4 regions of the Pseudoalteromonas sp. THAF3 genome follow, and region 1 is predicted to be linked to each of the others. Evidence: predicted binding sites of a transcription regulator. Region 1 holds the regulator's gene; each other region holds the start of a gene.

The links. The regulator sigma-54, encoded in region 1, starts transcription at its own class of promoters, with help from an activator protein. The targets are predictions, from matches to a motif close to GTTGGCACGNNNNTNGNNT.
Region 2: a site for sigma-54 is predicted at 3,293-3,311, ahead of FIU82_RS03135 (DUF3192 domain-containing protein). Genes of this name have one in related genera too.
Region 3: a site for sigma-54 is predicted at 3,909-3,927, ahead of FIU82_RS14685 (YggN family protein). Genes of this name have one in related genera too.
Region 4: a site for sigma-54 is predicted at 1,822-1,840, ahead of FIU82_RS04335 (LiaF domain-containing protein). Genes of this name have one in related genera too.

What each region holds. Positions count from the first base shown of each region.
Region 1 covers NZ_CP045418.1:2,872,762-2,880,218, reverse strand. The annotation lists gene FIU82_RS13470 (YqaE/Pmp3 family membrane protein) at 1-121, shown strand, start outside; gene mgtE (magnesium transporter) at 118-1,476, opposite strand; gene FIU82_RS13460 (HPr family phosphocarrier protein) at 1,593-1,865, opposite strand; gene rapZ (RNase adapter RapZ) at 1,865-2,710, opposite strand; gene ptsN (PTS IIA-like nitrogen regulatory protein PtsN) at 2,777-3,223, opposite strand; gene hpf (ribosome hibernation promoting factor) at 3,225-3,512, opposite strand; gene FIU82_RS13440 (RNA polymerase factor sigma-54) at 3,538-5,034, opposite strand; gene lptB (LPS export ABC transporter ATP-binding protein) at 5,059-5,784, opposite strand; gene lptA (lipopolysaccharide transport periplasmic protein LptA) at 5,784-6,308, opposite strand; gene lptC (LPS export ABC transporter periplasmic protein LptC) at 6,298-6,852, opposite strand; gene kdsC (3-deoxy-manno-octulosonate-8-phosphatase KdsC) at 6,849-7,400, opposite strand; gene FIU82_RS13415 (KpsF/GutQ family sugar-phosphate isomerase) at 7,400-7,457, opposite strand, start outside.
Region 2 covers NZ_CP045418.1:678,511-685,967, forward strand. The annotation lists gene rapA (RNA polymerase-associated protein RapA) at 1-53, opposite strand, end outside; gene FIU82_RS03125 (PhoH family protein) at 371-1,771, shown strand; gene FIU82_RS03130 (diguanylate cyclase) at 1,942-2,844, shown strand; gene FIU82_RS03135 (DUF3192 domain-containing protein) at 2,874-3,251, opposite strand; gene FIU82_RS03140 (D-2-hydroxyacid dehydrogenase) at 3,391-4,335, opposite strand; gene zntR (Zn(2+)-responsive transcriptional regulator) at 4,499-4,912, shown strand; gene FIU82_RS03150 (SO_0444 family Cu/Zn efflux transporter) at 4,896-6,062, shown strand; gene FIU82_RS03155 (1-acyl-sn-glycerol-3-phosphate acyltransferase) at 6,166-7,278, shown strand; gene FIU82_RS03160 (DUF1289 domain-containing protein) at 7,433-7,457, shown strand, end outside.
Region 3 covers NZ_CP045418.1:3,131,276-3,138,732, forward strand. The annotation lists gene FIU82_RS14660 (S8 family serine peptidase) at 1-1,497, opposite strand, end outside; gene FIU82_RS14665 (cytochrome b/b6 domain-containing protein) at 1,670-2,305, opposite strand; gene FIU82_RS14670 (AzlC family ABC transporter permease) at 2,388-3,104, shown strand; gene FIU82_RS14675 (AzlD domain-containing protein) at 3,104-3,403, shown strand; gene FIU82_RS14680 (PA3496 family putative envelope integrity protein) at 3,437-3,625, opposite strand; gene FIU82_RS14685 (YggN family protein) at 3,966-4,757, shown strand; gene FIU82_RS14690 (PLP-dependent aminotransferase family protein) at 4,767-6,212, opposite strand; gene FIU82_RS14695 (DMT family transporter) at 6,305-7,252, shown strand; gene FIU82_RS14700 (diacylglycerol kinase family protein) at 7,209-7,457, opposite strand, start outside.
Region 4 covers NZ_CP045418.1:954,584-962,040, forward strand. The annotation lists gene FIU82_RS04325 (hypothetical protein) at 6-392, opposite strand; gene FIU82_RS04330 (GGDEF domain-containing protein) at 468-1,694, opposite strand; gene FIU82_RS04335 (LiaF domain-containing protein) at 1,872-2,567, shown strand; gene FIU82_RS04340 (sigma-54-dependent Fis family transcriptional regulator) at 2,606-3,946, opposite strand; gene FIU82_RS04345 (DUF2383 domain-containing protein) at 4,110-4,586, shown strand; gene FIU82_RS04350 (sulfotransferase family protein) at 4,632-5,273, shown strand; gene FIU82_RS04355 (tRNA-(ms[2]io[6]A)-hydroxylase) at 5,332-5,904, shown strand; gene FIU82_RS04360 (HdeD family acid-resistance protein) at 5,929-6,480, opposite strand; gene FIU82_RS04365 (mechanosensitive ion channel family protein) at 6,774-7,457, shown strand, end outside.

The DNA of each region.
Region 1 (7,457 bases):
CCCACTAGGTGTATTTTTGCAGGTGGGCTTAGGAATGCACTTTTGGCTTAATATTTTACTAACCCTATTGGGCTACTTCCCTGGCCTTATTCACGCTATCTACATTATTGGGCGGCGTTAAATAAGGAACCAAGTCGCGGTTCCAAGGAATGCGAAGATACCTACGATGTCGGTAACTGTGGTCAGCACTACATTACCGGCAAGCGCCGGGTCGATATTCATTCTCTTCAGAATTAGGGGAATAACCGCACCAGCAATACCCGCAGCGAGGAGATTCATAAACATCGCAAAGGCGATCACTAAACCGATTGTTAAATCCCATTTCCAAAGCGCGATGGCGCTACCGATAAGCAAAGCCCACAGCACCCCATTCAAGGCCCCGATGGCCAGCTCTTTGGTCAGTATAAATTTCTGGTTGGTGGCGTTAATATGGCCAAGTGCGAGGCCTCGAATAACCAAGGTCAGCGTTTGTGAGCCGGCCACGCCCCCCATTGACGGCACAATACCATTGAGCACGGCTAAAAATGGCAAGATACCCAAGGTGGTTTCGAAAAAGCTCGCCACAAATGCGGCCAGCATCGCGGTCAATAAATTTACTCCAAGCCAAACGGAGCGCCGCTGAGTACTTTTAAATACCGGTGCAAAGGTATCTTCTTCATCATCTAGACCGGCTAAGCTCAGTAAACTGTGTTCAGCGTCTTCACGGATAACATCGACGATATCATCAATGGTAATACGCCCAAGTAAGTGCGCCTGATCGTCGACCACAGGGGCCGAAATCCAGTTGTGGCGCTCGAACAGCTGCGCCACTTCAGACTCATCCATGGTGATTGGAATAGATTCACACTCTTCATCCATGATGTCGCGCACGATGGCATCTGGCATGGTGGTTAGCAAAGAGCTCAATGGCATTGAGCCTAAAAAGCAGTTATTTTTATCGACTACGTAGAGCTCATCGGTGCCTTCAGGTAGCTCGCCTTTGAGACGTAAGTAGCGCAGCACCACATCAACAGAGACATCGGGACGGATAGTCACTGTATCGGTATTCATCAGCGCCCCAGCTGAGCGCTCCTGGTAAGACAGAGCCGTAGTTGCACGGTCTCTATCTTGAATATCCATCGCCTCAATAACGTCTTTATAAACGGGCTCTGGTAAGCTTCGTAATACTTCCCCTAAATCATCATCGTCCATGTCCTCTGTCGCTGCGGCGATATGCTCAGGCTCCATGCGTGAGATAATGCTCAGGCGTACATCTTCAGAGAGCTCTTCAAGTACATCACCTTGGACATCAGGGTCGACGAGCGCCCATAGTTTAGAACGTGTCTTATGGGGCGATGATTCTAATAATAATGCGGTATCACAGGGCGCAGTTTTGGCGAGAAGCCTGCGTACATGAACAAACTGGCCGCTATTAAGAGCTTCGGTGACTTCTTGAAGTTGTTGCAGCGGGTAATCTTGTTCATAGGCTTCTGGCATAGGCATCCCTTAAATACAAAAAATGGGGTGGGAAATAGCGTGCAAGCAAGCGCTTACAAGCCGTTGATTAGTTTAACCTAACTAAATCAATGATAGCAAAAGTAAATGCCTAAGGGTTATTCTTGTTCGTGGAACTTTTCTGCAATGAGCGCCCCGATAGCTGCCAACGCGGCGTCGGCATCAGGGCCTTCACACTGCACGCGCACTTCCTTACCTTTGCCGCTCTCAAGGAGCAGTAAAGCCAAGACACTGTCGGCCTGAGCGCTCTTATCACCTTGATATAGCATTATTTCAGCATCAAAATTCATCGCCAGTTGCGCCAATTGTGAGGCTGCACGAGCATGTAGGCCTAACTTGTTTTGAATAATAAAAGTACCTTCAACCATCACTATTTTTCCTGCTCTCGATGGCGAATTTTCACGTTCGGATAGGTATCTAAAAAGCGCTCTCCCAAAGTTTGGGCAAGGTACACTGAGCGGTGTTGACCCCCAGTGCAGCCAATAGCAATGGTCAAATAACTACGGTTATTACGCTCTAAGTGGGGTAACCAAGTTTGAACAAAAGTTTGGATCTGCCAAGTGAACTTTTGCACGATTGAGTGACTGGCTAAATAGTCTTGAACGGGTTGGTCTAACCCTGTGAGCGCCTTTAGTTCAGGTTCCCAATGGGGATTGGGGAGAAACCGCACATCAAACACATAATCTGCATTCTTTGGAATGCCATGTTTAAATCCAAAAGACTCAAAAGTGATCAGTAATTGCTTGTCTTTTTTACCCAGCACTTTTTCACGGATCATCTCCGCCAACTGGTGAACACTGAGCTCAGTTGTATCAATAATAAAGTCGGCGTGGGAGATGAGTACATCAAGAAGCTGCTTCTCTTCACGAATAGCGACATCCAACGTCATATTTTGCATGGATAAGGGGTGTAGTCGACGAGTTTCAGAGAAACGCTTAATCAACGTTTGTTCATCACTATCAAGGTAAAACAGCGAAGGCTTAGCAAACTCAGGCAGGTAAGCGAGAATGTCGTTAAATTCATGCTGCTCTTTGGGCAAGTTGCGCACGTCGATACTGACGGCAATTTTGTCATAATTTGCTGAAACACTGCGCACCAAGGAGGGGAGTAAAATAACTGGGATGTTATCTACGCAATAGTACCCAAGGTCTTCGAGCACCCGTAACGCGACTGATTTTCCAGAACCCGAGCGACCACTGACAATGATAAGTTCCATCCGACAACTCCTTGTTTTACCCCAAAACGCACATTTAAACCACACCATGAATCAATACGGCGCGCATTAGTCGGCGATCAATTGATAAAGCTCTTGATCGCTGCTCGCCGAGCGCAGTTGTTTACACAGTTGTTTGTCTTTTAGTTTATCAGCAATTGTCGCTAAGGTCTTCAGGTGTTGTTCAGTCTCATTAGCCGGCACTAAAAGTGCGACAAAGATATCCACTGGACGGTTATCAATGGCATCAAAGTTAATGGCTTCGCGATTAGTTACAACAATGGCAATCGTACTGTCGATACCATCGAGACGGCCATGCGGAATAGCAACGCCTTTGCCGATGCCGGTACTGCCCAGCTTTTCGCGGGTCAGCAGAGCATCAAGTACCGATTGCTCGCTGAGGTGAGGACTGTGCTGATGAGCCACCTGAGAGAGGTACTCCAGCATTCTTTTTTTGCTATTAAAAAGGACCGCAGCTTTGCTGCAGTCCTTGGTAAAGAGTGAATCTAGGTTCATGTTAGTGACGAGATAATTTCTCTTTATGTTTAATCACTTGACGGTCGAGCTTATCAATTAAGCCGTCGATCGCCGCATACATATCTTGGTGCTCTGCGGTTGCGAACAGTTCACCACCGTTAACGTGAAGAGTAGCTTCTGCTTTTTGTGTTAGTTTTTCAATATCAAGAATGACATGCACATTATTTATATGGTCAAAGTGACGCTCTAATTTTGCAAATTTGCTATTCACATAGTTGCGAAGAGAATCAGTGATTTCTACGTGACGACCGGTAAGATTTAATTGCATAAGCATTTTCCTTCTTGTCTAACGTCTATATCAAACTTTTACGCTGATTTGACGGTGGAATGGCTAGCGATTCACGATATTTAGCAATCGTGCGCCGAGCCACTTTAATTCCTTGCTCGGCTAGTACGTCGGCAATCTTGCTATCACTCAACGGTTTAGCAGGATTCTCCGCAGCTACTAGCTTTTTGATCAATGCTCGAATCGCTGTAGACGAGCATTCACCTCCGTTTTCGGTTGTAACATGGCTGGAGAAAAAGTACTTCAGCTCAAAAATACCCCGTGGTGTATGCATATACTTTTGGGTGGTCACACGGGAAATCGTTGACTCATGCATTTCCACCATTTCGGCAACGTCATTAAGCACCATTGGCTTCATTGCCTCTTCACCATGTTCAAAGAATGCCTGTTGTTGTTGAACAATGCAATTAGTTACTTTAAGTAGCGTATCATTGCGTTGTTCCAAGCTCTTTATAAACCATTTCGCTTCTTGTAAATGCGAGCGAATAAATTGACTATCGCTTTGTGACTTACAGCTTCGCGACATTGATGCATAGTGATCGTTAACGCGGATCTTAGGCATACTATCTGGGTTTAATTCAACCACCCAGCGGCCTTTAACTTTCTTCACCGATACGTCTGGAATCACATACTCTGACTGCTCTCGCACAATCGTGGCTGCAGGAGTCGGATTTAAACTGTGTATCAGTGTCATCACCTCTTTTAACTGCGCTTCTTTAAGCTTAGTCTTTTTCATCAAGGTGCGATAGTCGCGACTACCAAGCAAATCAATATAGTTACAAACTACCTCTTTGGTCTCTTCAAGCCAAGGGGTTTGTGGGTCAAATTGCTTGAGCTGGATCAACAAGCACTCTTGTAAAGAACGTGCACCAATTCCTACTGGATCAAAGAGTTGGATACGCTTGAGAACGGCTTCAATTTCATCGAGCTCGATACCATCGTCTTGTTCATCATGATTCAAGCTTTCCAGCAGATCTTCACAACTGACCGTTAAAATGCCGTTGTCATTGATGGCTTCAATGATGGCTGTGGCGATAGCCTCGTCGGTGGCACTAAAAGGTGTTAATTGCAGCTGCCACATTAAATAATCGTGTAACGACTCGGTGGTTTCGCCTTGATAGATAGACTCATCTTCTGGCATAGGCCCAGAGGAGGCAACGGGAGCCGCACTAATATACTCATCCCAAGACACATCCATGGGCAAGTCTTCACTGATGGACTCGTTGTTCATGGCATCAGCACTTTCAACTTCGTCCTTACTGGCGCTGGCCGTCTCGGCGGTGTCGTTATTTTGGTTGTCGGACGTCGACTCTTTTTGCTCTTGGTTGTCGTTATTATCGGCGTAATTGTCTTCTTCAACTTCAAGTAATGGGTTGGCGTCCAACGCCTCTTGAATTTCTTGTTGGAGATCCAAAGTACTGAGCTGCAACAGGCGAATCGCTTGCTGCAATTGTGGGGTCATTGTTAATTGCTGGCCTAGGCGCAGCTGTAATGATTGCCTCATGTATCTCTAACAATCCTTTAATCGTTATAATCTAAACTGCTCACCCAAATAGACGTCGCGAACCGTTTGATCGGCAAGAACTTGCTCTGGAGTGCCAGAAGCAATGAGCTCGCCATGGGAAACAATGTATGCGGTTTCACATACGTCTAGGGTCTCTCGCACGTTGTGGTCGGTGATTAATACACCAATGCCACGATTGCGCAGATGCTCTATGATTTTCTTTATATCTAACACTGAAATAGGGTCGACACCAGCAAAAGGTTCATCCAACAAGATAAACTTGGGATTTGCCGCCAATGCTCGCGCTATTTCTACCCGGCGACGTTCGCCACCAGATAACGCCATTCCTTGTGAGTCTCGAATGTGCTGTATATTAAACTCATCAAGTAGGCCCTCAAGCTCGCTTTCACGCTCTGCTTTGCTTAAGCCCTTGCGGGTTTCCAGGATGGCCATCAAATTTTGAAAAACTGTCAGCTTTCGAAAAATAGATGATTCTTGCGGTAAATAACCAATACCTAAGCGCGCACGAGAGTGCATCGGCATCAAGGTGATATCCTCATCATCAATACTGATGGTGCCTTTATCACTGGGTACCAAGCCAACTATCATGTAAAAAGTAGTTGTCTTACCGGCTCCATTAGGGCCGAGCAAGCCGACGATACTACCTGCTTGTACTTCTAAGCCCACACTTTTGACGACCTCCCGGCCTTTATAGCTTTTCGCTAATTTTTGTGCTTTAAGAGTCGCCATTATTGCTCTTTCTCCGGCGTATCGTCACTTTGTGGTGTTAATGTTGTGCGCACTCGTGTGCTGGAGTTTTCATCCTTTTCGGCGGTGATCAGCTGTTTGGCAATATCATAGCTTATGGTTTCGGCAACGATATGCTGGTCGGCCATGGCAATCTTAGCATCACCTTGAATTTTAAGGGTCTCAGAGGCGACGTCATAACGAATTTCCAGCGCCTGTGCAGAAATCTCAGTGCCATCTTCCATCACTTCGGTGTACACTGCTGGTGAGCCGGTGGCTACGAGCAATTGCTTGTTATCACCCAATTCTGGACGACGGTGAGCCTCAAGGCGGTCAGCTTTTATTTCCCGTTTGCCGTGAACAATATGCACGTTCTTATCAAAAATAGTGATATTTTCTTTGATCAGTGCTTGTTGTTTGTCGGCATCAATTAACACTTCCTTGGCGGTGATTTGCTCAGCAATAGCGCTGGCAGAGCACAAGCCAATTGCGATGGATGTAATTAATGCACTGATTTTATTGGTCATAATATATTGTTCGCGTATGTTCTGTTAATTCAACTATCTCTGTATTGAGGTCTGCTTTCAAGCCTTGCCCGGTGATCTTCATATTCGGGCCACTTAATACTACAGCCTGCTCGGACTCCATGCGCTGGCTATCTATATCAACTTGAATGGCCTCAGCGCTGACCTTCTCAATCATCGCCCCTTCTTTTAAGTTGGTGGCGGTGACGTTATTTTCCAAGATCAAAATGTTGTTGTTGTATAAAGTCGCTTCATCGGCGTTTACCTGCCAATTTTCTGTTTCACCATATAAGGTAAATACCGGCTTGGTGAAATGCGTAAACCCGAGCTCTTGATACAGCTCCATTTCCTCAGCATAAACGGTGTGGCTTAACTCACCCTGATCGTTATAACTAGTCTGACTTAGCCCAGTTGCGATATAGTCGGGTGTGGCAATATGGTCTTGCTGAGCGACACCATTATCTGTCGACTTCATAAAATAAGGGTACCAAAGCCACGCCATCGCGACGATAAATAGCAGTGATATGAGCGCTCTCGCTGCGTTCATGTGCTACTTCCCTGTGTTCCCAGGCTATGTCCTTGGGCCAGCATCAGCAAATCTGTGAGCTCACGCACAGCACCAAAACCGCCCGGTAGCAAGGTACTGTAATGGGCTATTCGCTTAACCAGTGGATGAGCGTCGTTAACCGCTACGGCGAACCCGACTTGCTCCATCACCGGTAAATCAGGGCCATCATCACCAATGTAGGCTATTTGCTCATCGCTTAGGTTTAATGTGCGTTTTAACTGTGCATAGGCTTCGAGCTTATTCTCTTTACCTTGATAAATGTGGGGGACACCCAAGCTTTGCATTCGCGTTTGTACTATCTGTGATTGTCGTCCGGTGATAACAGCAACTTCAACACCCGCATTGAGCAACGCTTTAATGCCGAACCCGTCTTTGGTATTAAAGGCCTTTAATTCCTCGCCTTGATTGCCTAAGTAAATACGGCCATCTGAAAACACGCCATCAATATCGCAAATTAACAATCGAGTACGCTGTGCACGTTGCCATGCGCCTTCGTCTATGGCTTGGTATAACTCTGAAAACAACACTAAATCACCCCCGCGCGCAATAAGTCTTGCGTGTTCAGCGCGCCAACGGGACGTTGC
Region 2 (7,457 bases), 1.0 Mb from region 1:
CCTAAATCGGACTCGGTATCACTGATCCAACGTTGACCTAAGGAAAAATTCATTACTTGCTCGACTCGACTTTGATTTACCTAGGCTTGAGCGCGTTGGCCCAAGCAAAAAAAGGCGGCTATATTAGCGTGCTCTTGATTGATTATCACCACAAAACGCAGAAAAGTTTCTACGCTTGTGTGTTTTATATACAGCAGCAAAAGAAGGGCATTTTTGCAAACAAAAAAGTGTGATTTTCATCGTCTTTTTTACTGTCATAAAAGCGTCTTTTGTAATCCATAGACTAAACTTGAAGTATGCCGTTACTGATTCAGGCTGTTTATTGAGCTGCGGCGGCATACATACAATAAAAGACAAATAGGAACGCGCTATGGACCAAGACCGCCACGCTACCAGTAGTAAAATGTATGTGCTCGACACCAACGTATTACTCCACGAACCCCTTGCTTTCCTCTCTTTCCAAGAACACGATGTAATTGTTCCAATGACAGTCCTCGAAGAGCTCGACCACATAAAAGACCGCAAACGTGATGTGAGTCGCGATGCACGAGTGGCTATTCGTGCACTCGATGAAGTATTGCGCGATGCCACCCCAGAGCAAATGTTGCAGGGGGTGCTATTGCCCAGTAATAAACGTGCACCAGAAGCGCCTCGGGGTAAACTCATTATTGTTAATGATCATTTGTTTGCAGATAGCATCTCTGGGCTGCCTGGGGATGAAAACGATCACCGCATCATTAACTGCGCAGTGTATCTGCAAAAGCAGTACAGCGACGCCAAAGTGGTGCTAGTGACCAAAGATATCAACATGCGTCTTAAAGCCAAAGGTGCGGGTCTGCATTATGTTGAAGATTACCGTACAGACCAACTGATTGATGACATTACACTACTGACGTCAGGGTATAAAAAAATAGAGGGTGATTTCTGGCAGCATGTTGGGGAGTGTGAAACCGAGCAGCAAGGGCGCGATGCGCTTCATCACGTTGCCAGAGAGTTGGTACCTGATGTATTTGCCAATGAATATTTGCTTGATGACAGTGGCCATTTCGCGGCTCGTGTAGTTGGCTATGATGAAGCACATATAACCCTAAAAGACCTAGGAGTCGAACGGCTATTGGCGCGCAGCGCCTGGGGCGTTAAACCAAAAAATATTTACCAAGGCATGGCCATGGATGCCTTGCTCGACCCAGATATCGAACTGGTGTTACTCACTGGTCCGGCAGGGTGCGGCAAAACGATTTTAGCCTTAGCGGCCGCCCTTGAAATGATCATCGAAAAAGGTATATACGACAAACTAATTGTGACCCGCAATACCCCTGAAATAGCGGAGTCTATAGGTTTTTTGCCAGGTACAGAGGAAGAAAAAATGGCGCCTTGGCTGGCAGCGATCACCGATTCTTTGGAGGTGTTGCACAAAGGCGATGAGAACCCGATTTCCAGTCGCAACTATATTATGGAAAAAGCCAATATTCAGTTTAAATCGGTGAACTTCATGCGTGGGCGTAGTATCCAAAATGCCGTGGTATTGCTTGATGAGAGTCAGAATTTAACAGCCTCACAGTTGAAAACGATCATCACGCGCTGCGGGGCGGGCACTAAATTGATTTGTTCGGGGAATCTGGCGCAAATAGACAGTAACTATCTGACCCCAGTGACATCGGGTTTGACCTATATCGTTGAGCGCTTTAAGCATTTTGAGGGCAGTGCCACCGTAAATCTAAACGGTGTGGTGCGCAGTCGCCTTGCTTCATTTGCTGAAGAAAACCTCTAAGCATACAAGCTAATTCACTGTGTATGTGGCTAATTTCTGCCATATATTCAGTGAATTGTTAGGTATTTATGTCTAAACTGGGTAAATACGTTAAATAGCGGGTAAATTGCAGCCTAATTCATTCTTTTGTATTGGTTCTGCAAGCAGTTAAGACAAACTAGGGCAAATAAATGAGGTCAGCACGTATTCTTGTCGTCGATGATGACGAGTTAAATCGGGTGGTTTTGGAGAAAACGCTGAGCCCCAAGCACAAAGTGTTTGGTGTCGAAAGTGCTGAGGCCATGTTTGAGTGGTTAGCGACTAACAGTGTTGATCTGATCTTGCTGGACATCGTCATGCCCGGTATGGATGGTTACGAAGCGCTGCGTAAGCTTAAGCATGATGAGCGCACACAGCCTATTCCTGTCATTATCATTTCCGCCAATGATTCTCTTGTTGATGAAGCTAAAGGCCTTGAGCTCGGAGCCATGGACTACATAACCAAACCCTTTGGTAGTGCCATAGTGCGCGCGCGCGTTAAAAACCAGCTGACTATCAAGCAAAAGAACGACCTGTTAGAGATGCTGGCCAGTATCGATGGCTTAACCGAAATTCCCAATCGCCGCTATTTTGATGAACAGCTCTCGCGGGAGTGGCGGCGTAGTGTCCGCGCTGGGCTGCCGTTGTCTGTGGTGCTCATCGATATTGACTTTTTTAAACGTTACAACGATCACTATGGCCACCAACGCGGTGATGAGTGTTTGAAGAAAGTGGCTTCAACCTTGGTGGCCAATTGTCAACGTGGTAGTGACTTCGTCGCTCGCTATGGCGGTGAAGAATTTGCTGCTGTGCTGCCAGGGAGTGAAGAGGGAACAGCCATGGCGTTGGCACAAAAGCTAAAACGCGTTATAGAAGAGCTTAACGTGGCGCATATAGACTCGCCTGTTGCTGACCATGTCACTATCAGTATGGGGGTATCCACCTATCCTGGTTTTGGTGATGCGCAATCGGAATCACAGCTTATTGAGCGCGCTGACAGGGGGCTTTACAAAGCGAAGCAACAAGGGCGTAACACCATTGTATTTTTCGCATAAAAAAGCCACCCCTGTGGGTGGCTGAACGTTTATAGCTTATTGATAAGCGCTTGGTAGGCGCTGTCACCTACACTGACTAAGGCGCCATCAGCAAAAACCAAAGGGGTGCATTCGTCCTTTGAGATTTTGCCATCAGACTTTTTACTTTGCGTGGCGTAAAATAACACTTGGTAGTTGTCTTGTTGATGGCGGAAAGATTCACTGAAATCTGGCGTTCCCAAAGAATTTTTCACTTGCGCAAACCCGGTACCTAGCTGCAAGTCAGCAATGTATGTGCGGTTGTCTTTTTGTTGCTGCTGCCAATCACTGCCAGCCCAACGGGCATCAGCATCGCCATCATTCACTGAAACAACACAGCCTCCCAGTAAAGGAAGGGCGACTAAAGCGGCAATAAGTGTTTTTTTCATTGTTATATCCGTTATTAAGTATTGTTAACACCTAGGTAAGATAACAAATTTAGTGCCAATATTTATTTTTATTTATTATCAGTGGGTTATGAAATTTTCAAGGTGTCTCTTAGGCCTAGAAACCCATAGTTTAGTGAATCTAACTAACCTGATTGCGGATTTCACCATTGGCAAACCCAATAATATTCTTCGCCAATTGTTCAATGAGGCGGTCGCGGGCTTGGCGAGAGGCCCAGGCAATGTGTGGCGTTAACAATAAGTTATGGCCTTGATAGGCAATTAATGGATTATCTGTGGTGGCAGGCTCACGTGTAAGCACATCTAACGCCGCACCGGCTATATCACCTTGCTCTAGGGCCACAACGAGCGCTTGTTCATCAATAATAGGGCCACGAGCTGTATTGATGAGCACTGCACTTGGTTTCATTAAAACGAATGCGTCGGCGTTAAATAGTTGCTGAGTTTGTGGCGTTAAAGGGCTATGGATAGAGACCACATCAGCGTTTTGCAGTGCTTGTTCAAAGCTAACCCGTCCTTCTCGTACTGGCTGTCCTTTACGCTCCGCAATGATGACCTTCATAGCGAAGGCTTCTGCAACGCGCGCCACCGCCTGACCTAACTCGCCATAGCCGATGATAGCAAGGGTTTTATCGGCAAGCTCCTCAATGGCATAATCCAAGCGACAAAACATATCACTTTGTTGCCACGCACCGTGATGGCAGTCATTAATGTAGCGATGAATGTTACCTAATAAGGCGTTGAGTAGGGCGAAGGTGTGTTGCACCACTGATGCGGTAGAGTAGCCAGCAACATTACATACTGTGATGCCTTGCTCTGCTGCACCTTGTAAGTCGATATTGTTGGTGCCGGTGGCAGCAACACAAATCAATTTAAGCTTGGGTAGCGATTGCATGTGCTCAGCATTAATCACTACTTTATTGCTAATAATAACCTCGGCATCTTGGCAACGAGTAACAACGGACTGTGGCTCAGTTAGCTCGTAAGAATGGAAGTCTCCGAGTTGCTCCAGTGGGGCTAAGCTATTGTCACCTAAAGTTTTTGCATCAAGTAGTACTATGTTCATAACTCTCTTCTCTCGTTTCGCCAGTGAGACAAAGTAGGCGTTAAAATACGGTGGTTTAGCACTAGTCTTTCATGGTGACTTAGCGGACGCAAAAAAATATTGACCTTGGAGTTAACACTAAGGTCTACAATCAGTGACAGTTAAATAACTGCGAGAAAAACTAATGCGAATTTCAGAGTTAGCAAAAAAGGTGGACATGAGTCCCGATACGCTTCGTTACTACGAACAGCAAGGGCTATTACAACCGCCTAATCGCACTGCAGCAGGATACCGGGATTATACGCACGCCCATTTAGCGCAATTAAACTTTATTCGTCGTGCTAAAGACGTCGGATTTAGTTTGCAAGAAATCTCTGAGTTATTGAAGATTAACTTTGAGAAACAGCAGCATAGCTGTCATGAAGTGAAGCAACTTACGCTGCGGAAAAAGGCACTCGTGGCAGAGCGTATCGCTGAGTTGCAACGCTTTTATGCCTCTCTTTCACAATTGGCTGAGCAGTGTTGTGGCACAGAATTACCGGCAGAGCATTGTTCAATTTTGACCGCATTGGAGGACGTTGATGGACTTACTAACTAATTTTTGGCAACTGTTTGTGCTATCTGCACCTTGGCTGATGTTGGGGTTGCTTTTAGCTGGGCTTATCAATGTATACCTTCCTGCTAACTTTTTGCAACGCCACCTTGGTAAAGAAGGCTTTTGGACAACTGTGAAAGCGGCTTTTATTGGCGCTCCCATGCCACTATGCTCTTGTGGCGTGATCCCTGCTGCCGTTGGGCTCAGACGGGCAGGCGCTTCGAAAAGTGCGACTACGTCCTTTTTAGTCTCCACGCCTGAAACTGGTGTCGACTCAGTGTCCGTATCCTATGTCTTACTGGGCCCTTTTATGGCTATTATTCGTCCTATTGCCGCAATTACCAGTGCCATTACCGCAGGTGTGCTAGTAGGTAAAGAGTCTAAGCCCGAGGCAACCCCAATACAGACATCGTCGCCGAGTTGCTGCGCCGAAAGAACGCCACAGCCGAGCACTTCATGTTGCACCAATAAGCAACAAGCGCCAGCATCCCAAGCTCCCACGCAGGCACAACAGGCTGATAATACAGCGCCGGCCTCATGCTGCAGTAGCCGTTCTAAAGCTACAAAAGAGCCCCGTTTCATGGCTAAGTTTAAGCAAGCGGTGCACTTTAGTACCACGAAACTGTTAAACGATACCGCCATGTGGTTAATGATAGGTCTGTTTTTCGCGGCGTTAGTGCAAACTTATGTGCCCGCTTCTTACTTAAGCCAGTGGGGCAGCGGATTATTGGCGATGACGGTGATGGTGCTTATCAGTATTCCAATGTACATTTGTGCCACGGCATCTACGCCAGTTGCCGCTGGACTGCTCATTGCTGGAGTATCGCCAGGCGCGGTATTGGTATTTATGCTAGCAGGACCTGCGACTAACATTGCCACGCTCGGTGTTGTTGGTAAGGAGTTAGGCAAGCGCGCGATTGTTGCCTATCTCAGTGCTGTCATTGGTGTAGCCTTAGCATTTGGATATTTAACGGATTGGCTGGTGGCACGGTTCGACTTTGCAGTGAGCCCTTTAGTTGGGCATCAGCACGAGCTTATGGCACCGTGGTTATCGCAAAGCTTAGCCGTGATTTTACTGCTGTTGTTATTACGCTTGGTATGGCTTAAGTTGCGCGCATGGCAAGCACCTGCGCAGCACCATGATAATGCATAAAGGGTTGTATCCCTTACTGGTAAGAGTTGATAAACTTAGCGAATACGTAAATGGCGCGATACAATAAGCGCCGTTTTTTTGCCTGTGGTAATAAGGTGTAATCGTGGATAAGTATGCAGACATAAGACCCTATAATGACGACGAAGTAGCAGATGCTGTTGCCCGGTTGGTAGCAGATAATGACTTTGTTGATTTGATAGCGAAGCATAATTTGCCCGGTTGGCTTGCCGGTATGCGCTTTCTATCTCGCCCGCTGGTGCGTGCGAGCCTGAAACGTAAGTGGGGCCAAGTAAACTCAGTGCGCCAAGTCCAGCTTGAAGTTGTGCATTATCTTGAGCGCATCATCCACAACACCACCTCAGAGGTCACCTATTCAGGGCTAGACAAGCTCGATAAAAACCAAGCATATCTGTTTATCTCCAATCACCGTGATATCGTGCTTGATCCCGCGTTGGTTAATTTTGGCTTGCACCAACATGATATGAATACCGTGCGCATTGCCATTGGTGATAATCTGCTACAGATCCCATACATCACTGAGCTGATGCGCTTAAACAAAAGTTTTATTGTAAAACGCTCGGCAAAAGCACCCAAAGAAATGCTTAAAGCGTTATCACAGCTCTCAGCCTATATTTATGACTCGTTGCAGGATGGCCACAGTATTTGGATAGCCCAGCGCGAAGGGCGTACCAAAGACGGTTTTGATCAAACCGATCCGGCGTTATTAAAAATGTTGCAATTGAATGGGCGCAAGCAAAAGAAAGAGTTTGCTGAGTATGTACGTGAGCTAAAAATTGTGCCGGTGTCCATTTCTTATCAGTATGAACCGTGTGCAATATCCAAAGCGAAGGAGCTCTATCATAAAAAGCACCACGGCGAGTATATAAAATCTGCCGGTGAGGATATCAGCAGTATAGTAGAGGGCTTTACGACCAATAAAGGCCATGTCCACCTCGCTTTTGGTCAACCGGTGCAAAGTGGCTGTGATACCCCAGAGGATCTTGCAAAAACCATCGATAAGCAGATTGTTGAATCTTTTTATTTGCACCCAGGCAATTACATTGCCGCTAAGCACGGTGATGCGGTTGTTGATTCCGAGTCCGTCGATGTCAAAGAGTTTGATGAGCGTATGCGTGCGATTCCCGAAGAGCTACGCGATCTCGTTACGGCCTTGTATGCGCGCCCAGTACTGCGCAAGGAAGAAATGGATACCTAGGCTGGTAATTCAGAGTCTTTGGCATTAACGTTATACCTAGGGTTGGTTTTTAATACACACCAAGGGTAATAAAGGCTAGTGTAGTCAATGCGCTCAGCGTCATGCGCTGCAAACAGCATTGGACCGTGGCTTAATCACACTGGGTAGAGCGTACATGCAGCAGCTGGAAATCTTTTCTA
Region 3 (7,457 bases), 260 kb from region 1:
GACCGAAGGTCCACGAGAGGTGAAATCGGCCATTGCACCAGGTGTTGCCACTAACTCAGAGGAAATATTGAAGCTAGCGCCGCCTTTTAATTGCGCCCCAGTGGCAAAAGTAACCCCCACTGATGGAATACTCACTGCTTCGTCAAATCCGCCCATAGGCGCAGGCGTGCCATCATCAACGTTATTGGCGATAATAACAAAAGCAGCACCCTTAGTTTGGGCAGCCAGTACTTTATCAGTGAAATTACAGCCACCACGGTCCACCACTACAGCCTTGCCTGTAAAATCAACACCTTCAGCAAAAGGCTCACAAGCGGTTTGGTTGGCATCTGGATAAACCAGCTCAATGTCATCGCTGCTAAAGCTGAACGCACCTGGGCCAAAATTGGCGCCCTGAATAACAGCTTCTTCGCCTGCCACTGTGCCTTCAGCCACACGAGTCTCATCCGTTGGGTGAGTCATGGCTCCCACAGAAAGTGCATTTTCAGTGGTGCTTGGGCCACCAACGATAAATGGATATGCACCATCGTTGCCGGCAGAGATAACCACACTTGTACCTAACTTGGCGGCGCGATTAATAAATAAGCCTACCGCATCTTCCGCAAGGTCACCGTAGTCGCCACCTAAAGACATGTTAACTACATCAACACGGTCTTCAATATCCATGTCGCCATTGGGGTCCATCGCTGATTCTAGCGCCAGTAATTGTGCAAGCCCTGGACAACCACCGCCACACACCGAATACACAAACAATTCTACATTAGGTGCAATCCCCGTTACCGAGTGTGAAACATGTGTACCGTGGCTCGTGCCGAAGTCAATCGGATCGGCATCATCATTAAAGTAGTCATAACCGCCTTTAACAATACCTTGCGGCCAAGTTACCGTCGTGGGATCAGCAGTGGCTGCGTCATAAGCCGCTTGCGTACCCTCACCACCAAATACTGCGTGGGTATAATCAATGCCGGTATCAAGCACGGCCACTCGAACTCCTTCACCAGTCGCGATTTGGCTCTCAACTAAGGGCGTTGCTTTGATGTAATCAGCACTATCAGCAACATTAAGCTCATAGTCGTAAACCGGGTAGATTTCTTTCACATCCTCGTGCGCCAGCACTTTTCTCACTTCAGACTCATCGCCGTTAACAACAAGCGCATTAACCAGCTTAGTGGTGCGTGTGATCACATTGAGGTTTAAATCGGCGCTTTGAATATTACTTAATACGCGCTCTTGCGCTTGCGAGATATGCGCACTTTGCGTGGCTTGCTGATCTTTGCTTACTGAAAACATCGGCTCACTGTTAAGCTCAATAAGCCAAGATACAGCACGTTTGTTCTGTTTTTTAATGTCGCCAAGTTGGCGCTCAATTTTGCTTTGATGCTGCGGTGTAAAAATTTTATTCTGTGGTTCTAGCTCTGAAGCTGCGACTTGAGTGCCAAGCAGGGCAGACGACACGCCCAGTGCTAATGCACTCAATTTGAGTTTATTTGAAGCCATAATTTTCCTCTGAAAGACATCATTATTGTTGTTGTTCAATTGCAACTATAATGAAAACAAAAAGAGGGGCAAGATTAAATTAATGTAAAATTATTATAAGTAAGTTGGAAAGCGGGCTATGCCCGCTCAATGGACTTTCAATGGACCTCATGAATATGTAACAAAGTATGTTTTAAATAAGACTTACGAGCGGCTCGTAACCCCAAGTACATAACAGCGCAGCCAGTATAGCTGCAAAAACCACGAACGCAGGCCAAGCAGGCTTGACTACCGCTGTTTCTTGCATTGCATTATTGCGACCGGTGACCATCGCTGGCACCAGCCTTTTACCTTTCAATGCATAAATCACAATAGCAGCAATATGCAAAGCAATGGCGGCTAGGATAAAGTCAAAGTTTTGATGGTGCACGGACGAGGCCCACTCAACCCAATCGTAAGATACATATTGGACTAAAGGACCATCGGTAAGAATGTCGTCTGTGGTCATCAATCCGCTGAGCAGTTGCACCAATAACAGTGCAAAAAATAGCAACACCATATAGCTGCCCGCCGCATTATGCCCGGCCACTTGTTCGCTTTGTTTGAGCGCCCTAAACACGGCTTTGGGTGAGTGTAATAACTTGCGCAAACGGGCACTTTCGCTACCAAAAAGCCCCCATAACAAGCGAGTTGCAAGCAATGCTAAGGTAATGTAGGCGAGCACAAAGTGTAACTCCATCGCGCCCTCCTCCGCAGAGAAATAGAGGCCAGCGATACACAGCACTAAACTCCAATGAAAAAAGCGTATAAACCCATCCCAAACTTTCATTTTTGACTCCTTAACTTGGCAATATTGCGATTATGCCAAACTCTGTGTCATGCTGCGTGCTTGATCGTAAAAAACTTTGCTTATGTCTGCTGTTACAAACGCTAAAAACCGAACCCGCTTACATCGACTGGCCCTTATCAAAGGTCAGCTCGATATGTTGCCGTTAAACTTAGCGGTTTTACCTTGGGGGCTATTATGTGGCTCGTTGGCGATGCAAAACGGCTTCAGCGCCTGGGAAACGCAATTGATGTCGTTGTTGGTCTTTGCCGGCTCGGCGCAACTGGTGGCCATCGAGCTTATCGCTGATCATACGCCACTGCTGACACTGCTGTTTACGACCTTCATTATTAGCTCTCGCCACTTTCTCTATGGTCTGGCAGTACGCCAAAAAGTGATTAGCCAACCGCTGCGCTGGCGCTTGCCCGTCAGCTTCGTGTTAACCGACGAGCTATTCGCCTTTTCCCACCACCGCAAGGCATATCAAACGAAAACACGCCTTATTTATGCGCTCAGCGCTGGCTTTAGCTTTTATGTGGCCTGGAATATATGGACTCTATTGGGCATCTTGGCAGGCCAACTATTACCCGATTTAACCAATTTAGGCTTAGACTTTGCCATCGCCACTACTTTTATTGCCTTGGTTGTGCCCACCATAAAAAACAAAGCAACCTTAGCCTGCGTGGTGATCACCGGGATTTGCGCCGCCACTTTCAAAGCTTGGGGGCTGGAACTCTGGTTGGTACTTAGCGCCCTAAGTGGTATGACGGTGGGCTACATGGTCAGTAAGGGTAACCAATGATACTGACGACCATAGTGCTTATGGCATGTATCACCTTTGCCAGCCGTTACCTGTTTTTACATCGCGCCTTACCCTTTCGGGTCGGGCCCAAATTACAGCGCTTTTTAAGCTTCAGTGCGCCGGCGGTACTGACCGCTATTTGGGTGCCCATTGTCCTCCTTCCTGAGGGGCAGTGGCATATTAGTTATCGCAATCCTTATTTACTGGCCGCCGTACTGGCCATTATTGTTGCTTATCGCAGTAAAAGTATCTATCTCACCACTTTAGTAGGGATGGCTGCTTATTTTCTGCTGCGCTGAAAACAAAAAAGGGGCTTTCGCCCCTTCCTAACTTTACTCGTTGAGGTAATCGTCAAAATCATCGTAGCCGAGATTTTTCCGCAGCTTACGCTGCTCTAGATAATCATCAAGCTTCTTTTTGACCTTGCGCTTACGACGGTCATGTTGGTTACGCCCCATCGCTTCGTATTCATCTTCAACAAATTCGTCATCTAACGCATCATAGGAATATGTTTTACCCACAATACACTCCAGTTAATTACAATCATTGTGCGCGGCTCAAGCTTAGCTTCACCACGACCAAGAGCCTACGCCCTTAAAATGAATAAATAGCTGCAAATGGCAAAACTGGAAAGTGAGATTTTTTTATCGTTTCAACAAATATCTTTTATTGACGATGATCATCAATGTGCGACTTTCACTAACACCTTGTTGAAAACAACTAAAAGTTAGCTTTTTTTTAAATCTCTAGCAAAAGCCAGCTCACTATAAATTAATAACCTATTGTTTATTATGGAGTAATAATTTTGGCACCGAATTTGTAATGTATCTCTCGTAACAACAATCAACGGGAATAATGACAATGAAAACGACAGCAGCCCTTCTTTTTGCATCCATGACGGTAACCACAAGCGCACTGGCACACGAGCAAAAGCCAGATAACCTCTCATTTGGTTCACAACAGTGCGATATTGAGTTTAAAAGTGATATTCGTATCAACCCTGAACGCATACAAATCACCAATGTCGATAATCAACACATGGTATACGATGGTCAGCAGCTGCTCGTTGATGGTGAAGTTATGCCTCTGACTGCAGCTCAGCAGCAAGCACTGGATAATTACTCTCAGCAACTACGTAGTTACGTCCCTGAAGTTGCTCAGATTGCCCTTGATGGCGTGAAAATAGCCGGTGTGGCCATTGAGGAAGTGAGTGCAGCATTTGGCATTGAGCATAATGACGCGTTACAGCAGGTCGTGGATAATATTGGCAATAATATCGAGCATAGCTTTTATCAAAATGGCGAGTTTGTGATGGGCAAACAAAGCTTTGATGAGCTAGGTGAAGATATTGAGCAACAATTCGATGAAAACTTTGAGCAAGCCGTTGAACAGGCGATGGTGCAATCCATGGGCAGTGTGCTGATGGCGCTGGGCTCACAAATGGTTAGCTCAGGTGGCGACATGGATGAGTTCGAGCAGCGCATGGAACGCATGGGTGAGCAAATTGAACAGCGTGTTGAGCTTCAAGCTGCCAATATCGAGCAGCGCGCAGACGCCCTGTGCCATTCATTCTCAGAGTTGGCAGAGCAAGAGGCCCAACTGGTGAGCATGGTCCCTGAACTAAGTGACTTCCAGCTTTTAATTACTAAATAGTCGGAATAATCACCCCTTTCGCACTTGCTGGCAGAGCGCTCCCAACCGCGCTACTGCCACTTCCACTTTATCGCTCCAAGGAATACCATAACTCAGGCGCACACATTGACGGTATTTATCGGTAGCGCTAAATATTGAGCCCGGTGTAATGCTGATCCCCGCGTCCAACGCCAAATGAAAAAGTTCAATCACATCGTATTGGCTTGGTAACTGCAGCCACAAGACACAGCCGCCCTTGGGATTAGTCATCCGCGTTTTTTCCGGAAAATGCTGTAACACCAGCGCCCGCATGCGCTCCTTGTTCAAGGCTAGGCGCTGGCGTAGTGTACGTAAGTTTTTGTCGTAATCGCCACTACTCATAAACTCGTACAGGGTCCACTGATTCATCAATGATGATGAACAGCTAATCGCCCGTTTTAAGCGTCGCGCTTGCGCTGCATACTTACCAGCAATCATCCATCCTACGCGATAACTCGGCGCCGCTGTTTTGGAAAGCGACGAGCAGGTGATCACTTGCCCTTTGCGAGAAAAGTATTGCGCCGGTTTAGCATGACTATGTTCATACGCCAATTCACCATACACATCATCCTCAATAAGCACCGCCCCTCGTTCCTCAATCATGCGCACCAGTTGCTGGCGGCGCTCATCGGACATTTGCGAGCCCAAGGGGTTGCTAATTGTAGTAGAGAAAATACAGGCTTTGATGTCGTGCTCTGCGAAGGCACGCGCCAAATCATCTGCACAGACACCTTCTTCCGGGCACATTGGGATCTCTATGGCTTTCAGCCCCAAGCTTTCAATCATCTCAATGATGCCGAAGTAACAGGGCGATTCGATAGCGACAATATCACCCATTTGCGTAACGCATTGCAGCGCAATGTTTAATGCTTCTTGCGCGCCATTGGTAATAACGAGCTCGTCACTATTCACACCGATGGCAAAATCTAAATATCGACCGATGATCTCTTTTTTTAGCGGTGCAAAGCCGTCCAGTGGGCCATAGTTAATCGCTTGGTCGCCGGCTGCGTTCATTACCTTGCGCATAGTTCGGCTCAGTACTTTATCGGTGGCACTCACCGCCACCGGGTTGGCGATCCCCAGCGGGATCACACCGGGCTGATGTAAACCATCGAAAACCTGTTCAATTAATGCCTGCTTGTTAACTGCCACGGGCGAGCGCGCCAATCGCGAGCGCTTTGGCTGGCTGCACGGGAGCACCGCCGCATTTAAGTAAAACCCAGACTTTTCCCGGGCGCTAACCACCCCTTGACGTTCTAACTCCTGATACGCTTGCTGTACCGTAGGAATGCTAACCGAGAGCTTCTGCGCCATGGCCCGCAGCGAGGGAAGTTTTTCCCCTGCATTTAAGGTGCCGTGTTGCTGCATATCTTTAATCAGGTCGACAACTTGCTGATAAAGATAAACAGCGCGCTGCTTATTAATCGTCCGCGACATAATCTGTATAGGTATCAAAATCACTTTTCTGTGTATGTACAGTATACAGAATCACTTTAAAATACCACCTTTTACGATCACGAGAATTCATCATGAACAACATCCTGCTTTATGTGGTCACTGTGCTCATTTGGGGCTCAACTTGGCTGGCGATTGAGTTTCAACTAGGTAGCGTCCCCGTGGAGGTATCACTGTTGCTGCGCTTTGCCATAGCAGCGCTATTGATGTGGGGATATGTGCTCATCAAGCGCCTCCCTATGCGTTTTAATCGCCGCGATCATGTCTTTTTTGCCTTATTGGCATTGTGCAATTTTGGCGCTAATTATCTTATTCTCTACTGGGCACAAGCCTATCTAACCTCGGCACTAGCCTCGATTGCGTTCAGTATGCTGTTGTTGATGAATATCATTAATACCAAGCTGTTTTTCTCTCGCCCCATCGCCAAACGCATTTATTTTGGCGCCCTACTGGGCGTGGTAGGGATTGCCGTACTGTTTTGGCCGGCAATTTCGTCGTTGGATTTAAACAATGGCGTATTAATTGGTCTGCTGCTGGCGTTATCGGGCACCTTAGTGGCATCGTTAGGGAATATGGTCAGTGTTCGTAACTCACAAGCCGAGGTCGGAATTTTACAAGGCAATGCCTGGGGCATGTTGTATGCCACCCTAGGTTTAAGCTTGTATGTGATACTCACTGGCGCCAGTGTCGATTTCGCAGCAACCACAATGAGTTACTGGCTATCGCTGCTTTACTTAAGTACCTTTGGTACGGTCATCGCCTTTGCCTGCTACTTCGTGCTATTAAAAAATATTGGCCCTGAGAAAGCCAGCTATGTGATCGTCTTATTCCCGCTCGTAGCGGTGGTACTGAGCACCCTATTCGAAGGCTTCGTATGGCAAGCGAACACCTTGTATGGCTTCGCCTGTGTACTGCTTGGCAATGCCATTGTGCTCACGCCAGTACACAAAATAACGGCTCGCTTTCGTAAGCCCCGTGTTACCGAGGTACCACCAAAAGCAGTGCGTCCGCTTGGCAGCTAATCACGGCAGGCGTGGTGCCAAGGTATTCGCCATCGGCTTCAATACCCAACCCTACAGTTGTCACCTCACAGCGCTTTATAACCGCTGTGGTGATCTGTGCAAGGCGCGTATGCGCGCCAAAGTAACTGAGTAATAGCGCCACGCCTTGGCGCAGTGGCGCGCCTTGAGCAACGCTGAGGTAATTTAGAGCGCCGCTTGTCACATT
Region 4 (7,457 bases), 1.3 Mb from region 1:
TTGCGTTAGACTACTAATTCAGCCTGAATATGGCGTATTAAATTATTGACCCAATTGACATACTGGCGATGGATTTTCTTGCCATCGTATCTTAAATTGACAGAGTCAACATACTCTACCGAAAACTGGCTCGGGGTATAATTAATATCAACCGTCAACTGATGAGTGCGAATATTGAGCACCGCAGCAACGACCCCTTCGCTTTTAGCTGCACACTGCCAGCCGAGCTGCAGGCATGCTTTGATAATGGCTTTTTCAATATCCTTATCACTGTGGTTTTGGCTCTGAGCCATAGGAATGGCATTATAAGGAAAGTCTCGCACTGGCACTGTGGTTTTGCAGGCACTCAGGGTGAATAAGGCCACCAAGGCAATGACAAGGGTGTGACGCATTTACTGATCTCCGTGTAAAAGCGTTATTGTCTCTTAAAAGTTATTATTACTCAAACCCTTGTATGTCGGTTTGTGTTAGCCAGTAGAAGCCGTGGTGGTGTCGCTATGATGGGTTTCAACCAAGCAGTTACGGCCACGGCTTTTTGCCTCGTAAAGGCCTTTATCCGCTTCAATCAGCATCTTTTTAATATCAAAATGGCCACTTTCTCGGCAAGTGACGCCGATGCTAATGCTCAGCGGCAGGCGCTGATGGTGCCAATAAAATGAGCCCTCGGCAATGGCCTTACGTAAGCGATCGCCCACTTTGAGCGCCGTGCATTGATGAGTATTGGCTAAAATCACAGCGAATTCCTCTCCGCCAATACGCGCAGCTAAATCATCTTCTCTGAGTTGCTCGCGAATGCGCTGACTCACCCATTGCAACGCAGCGTCTCCGCCATCGTGACCAAACTGATCATTGACCTTCTTAAAGTAATCCAAATCTATCATCATGACTGCAAGCGGCTGCTGCTTAGCAATACACTGCGCGAGTCGTTTTTCGCCTTCATAGAAAAACGCACGACGATTGTACAAGTTTGTGAGTGGGTCGAAATTAGCTAAGTTAGTGAGTTTAGCTTCTGAACGTATGAAAAAAAGCATTGGAAACACCAATGCAGTGCAGGTGGTCAGTAGTAAGTGAACAGCAAGAACTAACTGTTTGGTCCAAGGTAGTAATGATTGCTCCCAGTGCAACAAATTGGTAAGCAGCAGGCCCGTTTGAACCAACATTACCAGCGCATGCAAGGTGACGAGAATAAGCAAAGTAGCGGCATATATATTGCCTTTGGTTGTGGTTCTAACAGCCGCTGCAGCGGCAAAGAATAGTGTGGCAATAGCCATAGAGGTGTAAATCTGCCCCCACAGTGGTTGGTGGTGCAACAACGCCAGTAACAACGCACTGAAACCCAGAATAAAATAGATAGACAACGGGTTGTGGTGTTTTGAAGAGCAGTACCAGAGTATACCTCTTAGCACCAGCAATGGCGCTGTTATCATCAATAGTTGGGCGCTGTAATGGGTCAGTACCGGTAAGTCGATAAACACACGCAGAGTCGCGCTTATTTCAGCTAAACTAAATACCAGACAAGATAACCCCCAGTACAAAAAGCTTCGTTGTGCACGTTGGTAAAACACCAACAACAAAAAGACGCCAATAAAGGCGTTTAGTAAAGTCGATACCACTATCAATGTTGGTAGATGTAACATGGCACTCGGGATGTTGGGGTGACACTTGAAGTTTAGTTCACCTACTTGGCGTCGCAACCCGCGCCATGGGGAGTTACTCAGTAAAGATAATTAAAATATCGTTAATTAAGCGTAAATATGGTGGTTTTGGCGAATGCGGTGAACTGGCTTAATCTCCATCTGACTGAAACTAAAGGAATTAATATTTGGCGCTGATTTTGCTTAGGTAAGCAAAACGACAACAGGAGTGTGAACATGAGTGTTCCTTTAAAGGACAGGCCGTTAGCGCAAGTAAAAGAAGAGATCATCGATCAGCTAATTTTAAATTACAGTCATGGTGAAATTTCAGCGCAGGCGTTTGAACGTCGCCTTGATCAAGCGTATGACTGCAGCTGCCAAGAGCAACTAGCAACATTGGTTGCTGATCTGCCGCTGCACAGCGACCCACGCTACAACAGCGAGAAGGCGGCACGTATGCGTACTCCTTTCACGCAAAGTAGCGAGCAGGTTAATGGTGAGAAAATTACCGCCATATTAAGCTCGGACCAACGCAGCGGTGAATGGGTTGTCCCTAAAGAGATTCATCTAAACAACTATTTGGGAAGCATTGAATTAGACTTTACCAACGCTATCTTTTCTCACCCTGAAGTACACATTTACGTTAATTGTATTTTGGGCAGTGATGAAATTGTGGTGCCAGAGAATGTAGGTGTGCAAACTCAGACCACCAATATCATGGGGTCACTGGTTAATAAGCGGGTCTCACTTGGGCCGCGATACGAAGATAAACAGCGACCGCGCATTATTATCCATGGGCGTATTATTCTCGGGAGTGTGGAAGTCAGTATTAAGCGAACGATGAAAGAGAAATTAAAGGCCTTTGCCTTTGATTTACGTGATTTATTTGATGGCCGAGAGCAGGGTAAAAGCCGTAACCGATATGATGGCTAGAATGTCGGGGCTTGTTCATAGCAAGCCCCGTAAACTGATTAGTCCTGAGAGTACTTTTCTAGTTTGTTGTAGAGTGTTTTCACACTAACACCTAATTGTTCAGCGGTATCCGTTTTGTTGCCGGCGTTCTCTTCCAAGTTTTTTAAAATTGCCGCTTTTTCCAACTCTTCCAAAGAAATTCCAGTAGGAATATCGACGCTGTTGTTGTCGCTTTTGCTTACTGACTCACCCAATGAAAGGTGCTCTGCTTTGATTACGTCATCGGCTAAGATCATTGCCCGTTCAATGGTGTGTTTTAGCTCCCGCACGTTGCCTGGCCAGTTATAAGCAGCAATGCGGCTAAGTGCATCGGTAGCGATACGTTTGTGGCTCAATTCTTGGGCATTACGGTAGGCCAGGAAATGCTCAGCGAGGCCGGTGATGTCATTGCCTCGATCGCGCAGTGGTGGCACCCGAATAGGGAAGTGCGCTAAGCGGAAGTATAAATCCTCACGGAAAATGCCATCATCAATGGCTTGTTGCGGGTTACGGTTGGTTGCACAAACAATACGCACATCGGCATGCTTCACTTGTTGACTGCCTACGGCGCGATACTCTCCGCTTTCGAGCACGCGCAGTAACTTAACTTGTTGCTCTAATGGCATCTCTGTCACTTCGTCCAAAAACAGCGTACCGCCTTTGGCTTGATCGAAGACCCCTTGGTGGTTGCGGTGTGCACCTGTAAATGCGCCTTTCACATGACCAAACAACTCGCTATCAATGAGCTCTGGGGAAAGCGCACCACAGTTTATCGCAACGAAAGGTGCTTGTGGCTTATCGCCAGCAATATGAATGGTATTAGCAACGAGCTCTTTACCAACGCCACTTTCGCCAATAATCATCACGTTGGCGTCAGTGCGTGCGACCTTACGAATAGTGCGATACAACTTGTGCATAGACTTAGAAGAGCCGACTAATAAACCAAATTGGTCAAGGTCGCTGGACTCAACGGCTTTACTTGATTGACCAGCTTCACCAAACAGTTCGTAGCTGTCTTGCAGGGTTTCGCTAATCAGCTCTAAATCATATGGAGCGCGATAATGGAACCCAGCACCATCGCGCATCAACTTATCAAGATACGGGTTTGGCTTGCCTTTGCTTAAAAACAAAAACTCAACATGCGACAGAGCGTCAGTTTCGCACAATGTAGTATAATTCTGTTCAGTGAACTCTTCGATTTCGACTAGTGCAATGTCACAACCTGAATGGGCAACTTGCGCTTCCCACGGCTCAAACTCGTTTGCGTAGACCAGCTGAAATTTCTTTAATACGTCTAGCTTTGCCAGCTTCGAGACCAGCTCGGGATCGCTGAGTTGTACAAACATTTTAACCTGGCGCATGTGCGACTCTCCTTCAAAGAGTTGTAAAAATAACAAGTCAGCGGGTAGATGTTACTCGGGTCCAGCGAGAAGATCCTTCTAACCTTCTGAATTATAATAAAATAAATAATGGTATATGAATTGCAAGTGAACTAAGTACATCAGCGACCATAGGAGTCTAAATATGGTTCATCTTGACCAATCACAAGCAAAACGTGATAAAAAAATTGCCAAAGACATCACAAAGCTGAACCGAGATGCGGCGACGTTTTATAAGCAAGCAGCTGAGCAGGTCAGTGACTACAACGTCAGGCATGTCTTCATTAATATGGCAAAAATACGGGAACAAGCCCAGTTATCTGTCTACGATGTGGATGAAAATCCCGATCACAGCAGTATAGAAAATACTTGGCTGGGTACAGCGATCGCTTGGTACGCGCAAGCTAAGAGTCATTTTTCTAACAGGCCTGAGCAGTCAATGATAATCGATCTCATTGAGTTCGAGAAGAAGTTATTGGCGAAAATAAAAAAAGCAGTCAGTGAAGCTCGCGACCCAGCACTCAAAGGCGCTTTAGCGAGTATTACTGCCGATATCCAGATGTGTATCGACCAACTCAGTGCATGTAAACCAGCGAATACTCGCAGCCACGCAACGCAGTGAGTACAATAACGGCCATAGCAATGTTTAACAACCCATACTATGGCCATGTCGAAAATATTTGTGATAGGTTTACCGCGCAGCGGCACCACCAGCGTGTGTGCTGCTGCACTCGATTTAGGTCTTCGCACCGCCCACACAGCTTATACTAAAGCGTGTTTTGAGCGTGCGGAGCTCGTTGCCGACACACCCTGCTTTAGCCACTACCCGGAGCTGGCTGAGCGCTTCCCTGAGGCAAAATTTGTGCTCTTGCAGCGGCAACCAGAGCGTTGGCTGGAGTCTATCCAACGCTTATTGCAGCGAATGAGTACCAATTTATTGAGCGATACAGGGGGGTTTAGTCCGCTTCTTAAAGCAAGTTACCATCGTGTATTTTCGCCTTTGAATGAACAAAGCCTAGTTGATGGTAAGCACCTTGAATATTGCTATAAGCGGCATCAGCAAAAGGTATCGACGTATTTTTCTCAGCAAGCGCACCGTTTACTGACAATTGATATCAGTGAGCCCCATAGTTTTCAGCAATTTTGCCAGTTTGTTGGAGCCAATAGCACGAGCAAGCAATTTGCGCACCTTAACCAGCATAATAAGGTGATGGCTTGGCGCGACTTAAAGCACCCGCTGAAAGTACCCTCCACGCGCAACGGCAAGGTCGATAACCTTGAGGCGTGGCTTAGGGGGGAAGCGGTATGAGTGCGTGCAAATTTGGTATAGAATGCCGGCCATTGTTTGTATACCCATCATATTGACTATGTTCGAACTCAAATACCACACGCCAGCACAATGGACTGACGCTGTACTGGCCGATTTTGACGCATTTTTACAAGACCATGCTGGCGCTGAAAAAAAAGCCTCGGGCATGGCGTTGTCGATGCTGTCTCACTACCCAGATAAACGCAAGCTCGTTAAAGCGATGACTGATTTAGCGCTCGAAGAGATGATTCATTTTAAACAAGTGGTTAAGTTGTTAAGCGAGCGCGATGTGAACCTAGGGGATGATAAAAAAGACCCTTATGTGAATCAGCTGCGAGGCATGTTTCGCCATGGAAAAGACGTGTTTATGATGGATCGGCTGCTGGTCGCGGCTGTGATTGAAGCTCGAGGCCATGAGCGCTTCGCGCTAATAGCTGAAGCGTTGCCACCTGGTAAAGACAAAGAATTTTATGTCGCGATTGCAAAATCAGAAGAAAAACATAAAAACTTATTTGTTGAGCTTGCTTATGAGTATTTCGACAAGGCTGAAGTCGATGCGCGGTTAGCCCAAGTGATTGAGCGCGAGGCACAAATTTGCGCCTCTTTACCATTTCGTGCAGCCTTACACTAATAACTTAAATTCGACTAGCGCGAGCTAGTCGAATTGCTTCTCGAGGGTGCGTAACTTAACCCCTAGCCAACATAAAATAAGGCCAAACACAAAGGCATACAGAGCGACTAGCCAAAGCATGGCAATAATACCTTGTCCGGGGTTGAAAATAAGGTAGCCACCAAATAACACCGACAATATACCACTGATTAATATAAGCGTGGTGCCCTGTAAATGTTTAGCTAATTTCACTGCCGCAACGATTTCTGTAACACCGATAGCGACTGCCCAAAAGGCGATGAGGTAGAGCATCACGTAGGCCGTTAGTTGGGGCATGATCAAGGTGATAATAGCCGCAACAATCCCCAAAAGGCCGGCTATTAAGGTGACAAACCAATAGCCGTTCTGGCCTTTTTGTTTTAACGCCAGCCAGACTCTTGAGCCGCCATCAAGTAAAAAGAAGGCCGCAAAAATAAAAATTAACACGTTGATAGTTAATTGCGGTGATAACCAAGCGATGGCCGCAAATATGATTGCTACTAAGCCTTGCAGTATGAAAATGGGCCATTGTCCGGGTAGTGACTTTGCGATACTCATCATCCCTCCTCGCGATAACAACACAGTTCAAAAGATTGCGCCCGTGCTACTTATCGATGCAGCCTGCAAACAGGCTAAGTGGTTAAATTGATAGTGCCAATTGCTTAGTCAATCTAGCAAGTGCTTGCTTTGAAGGCAATTTATATCGACCCACGTGCGCAAGTTTGGCGCTTATGGCTATGCTTTATAGAGTGCGAAAACAGATGGATGATGTGATGAACCCTTGGCGTAGTTTCAAATGTGGGCTTTTGGCCCTTGCCCTTGTTTTACCTTACTCGCTTGAAGCCAAAGTTATGGTGAAAGAAATTTTAAACAATGAGCAACAACAGGCAAAGGATAACAGTGAGCACGCCGAGCAGTCTACGTTACCAGACAATGAGGTTGCTACTAACGAGCACCCAATAATTGATGAGTTTAATCGACAAACGCCGCGTAGTGCTATGCAGGGATATTTGCATGCAGCCCACCAACGCGACTTTGAGCGTGCGGCGCACTATTTGGACTTTCGCAATTTATCGCTGCAAGCTCAGGCGATGAATCATGCTGAGCTCGCGCACACCCTCTATTTGGTGCTTAATCGCACTTTATGGGTAGATACGCAGGCGCTGAGTAATCACCTCGCAGGCAGTCGTAATGAGCCTGTGCCTAGTTATCGCGACCTAGTGGGAGAGATAGACACCTCACGAGGAGCGGTGCAAATTTTATTGCAGCGTGTGCCCGGTGACACCCCGGGTAACTACATATGGAAAGTGTCCAATGCGACCGTAAACCAAGTGCCATTTTTACGCCAAGAGTTTGGTTATTCTCAAGCGGGTGAGTGGCTGTATCGCCACCTACCTCATGGAGCATTTTTAGGGGTTGAGTTGTGGCAATGGGTTTATTACAGCCTGAACCTGCTCGCATTTTTACTGATTGCTTATCTAAGTACGCGCATTTTTCTGTATTTGCTATTGCGTGCTAAAGCCGACGTGAGCCAG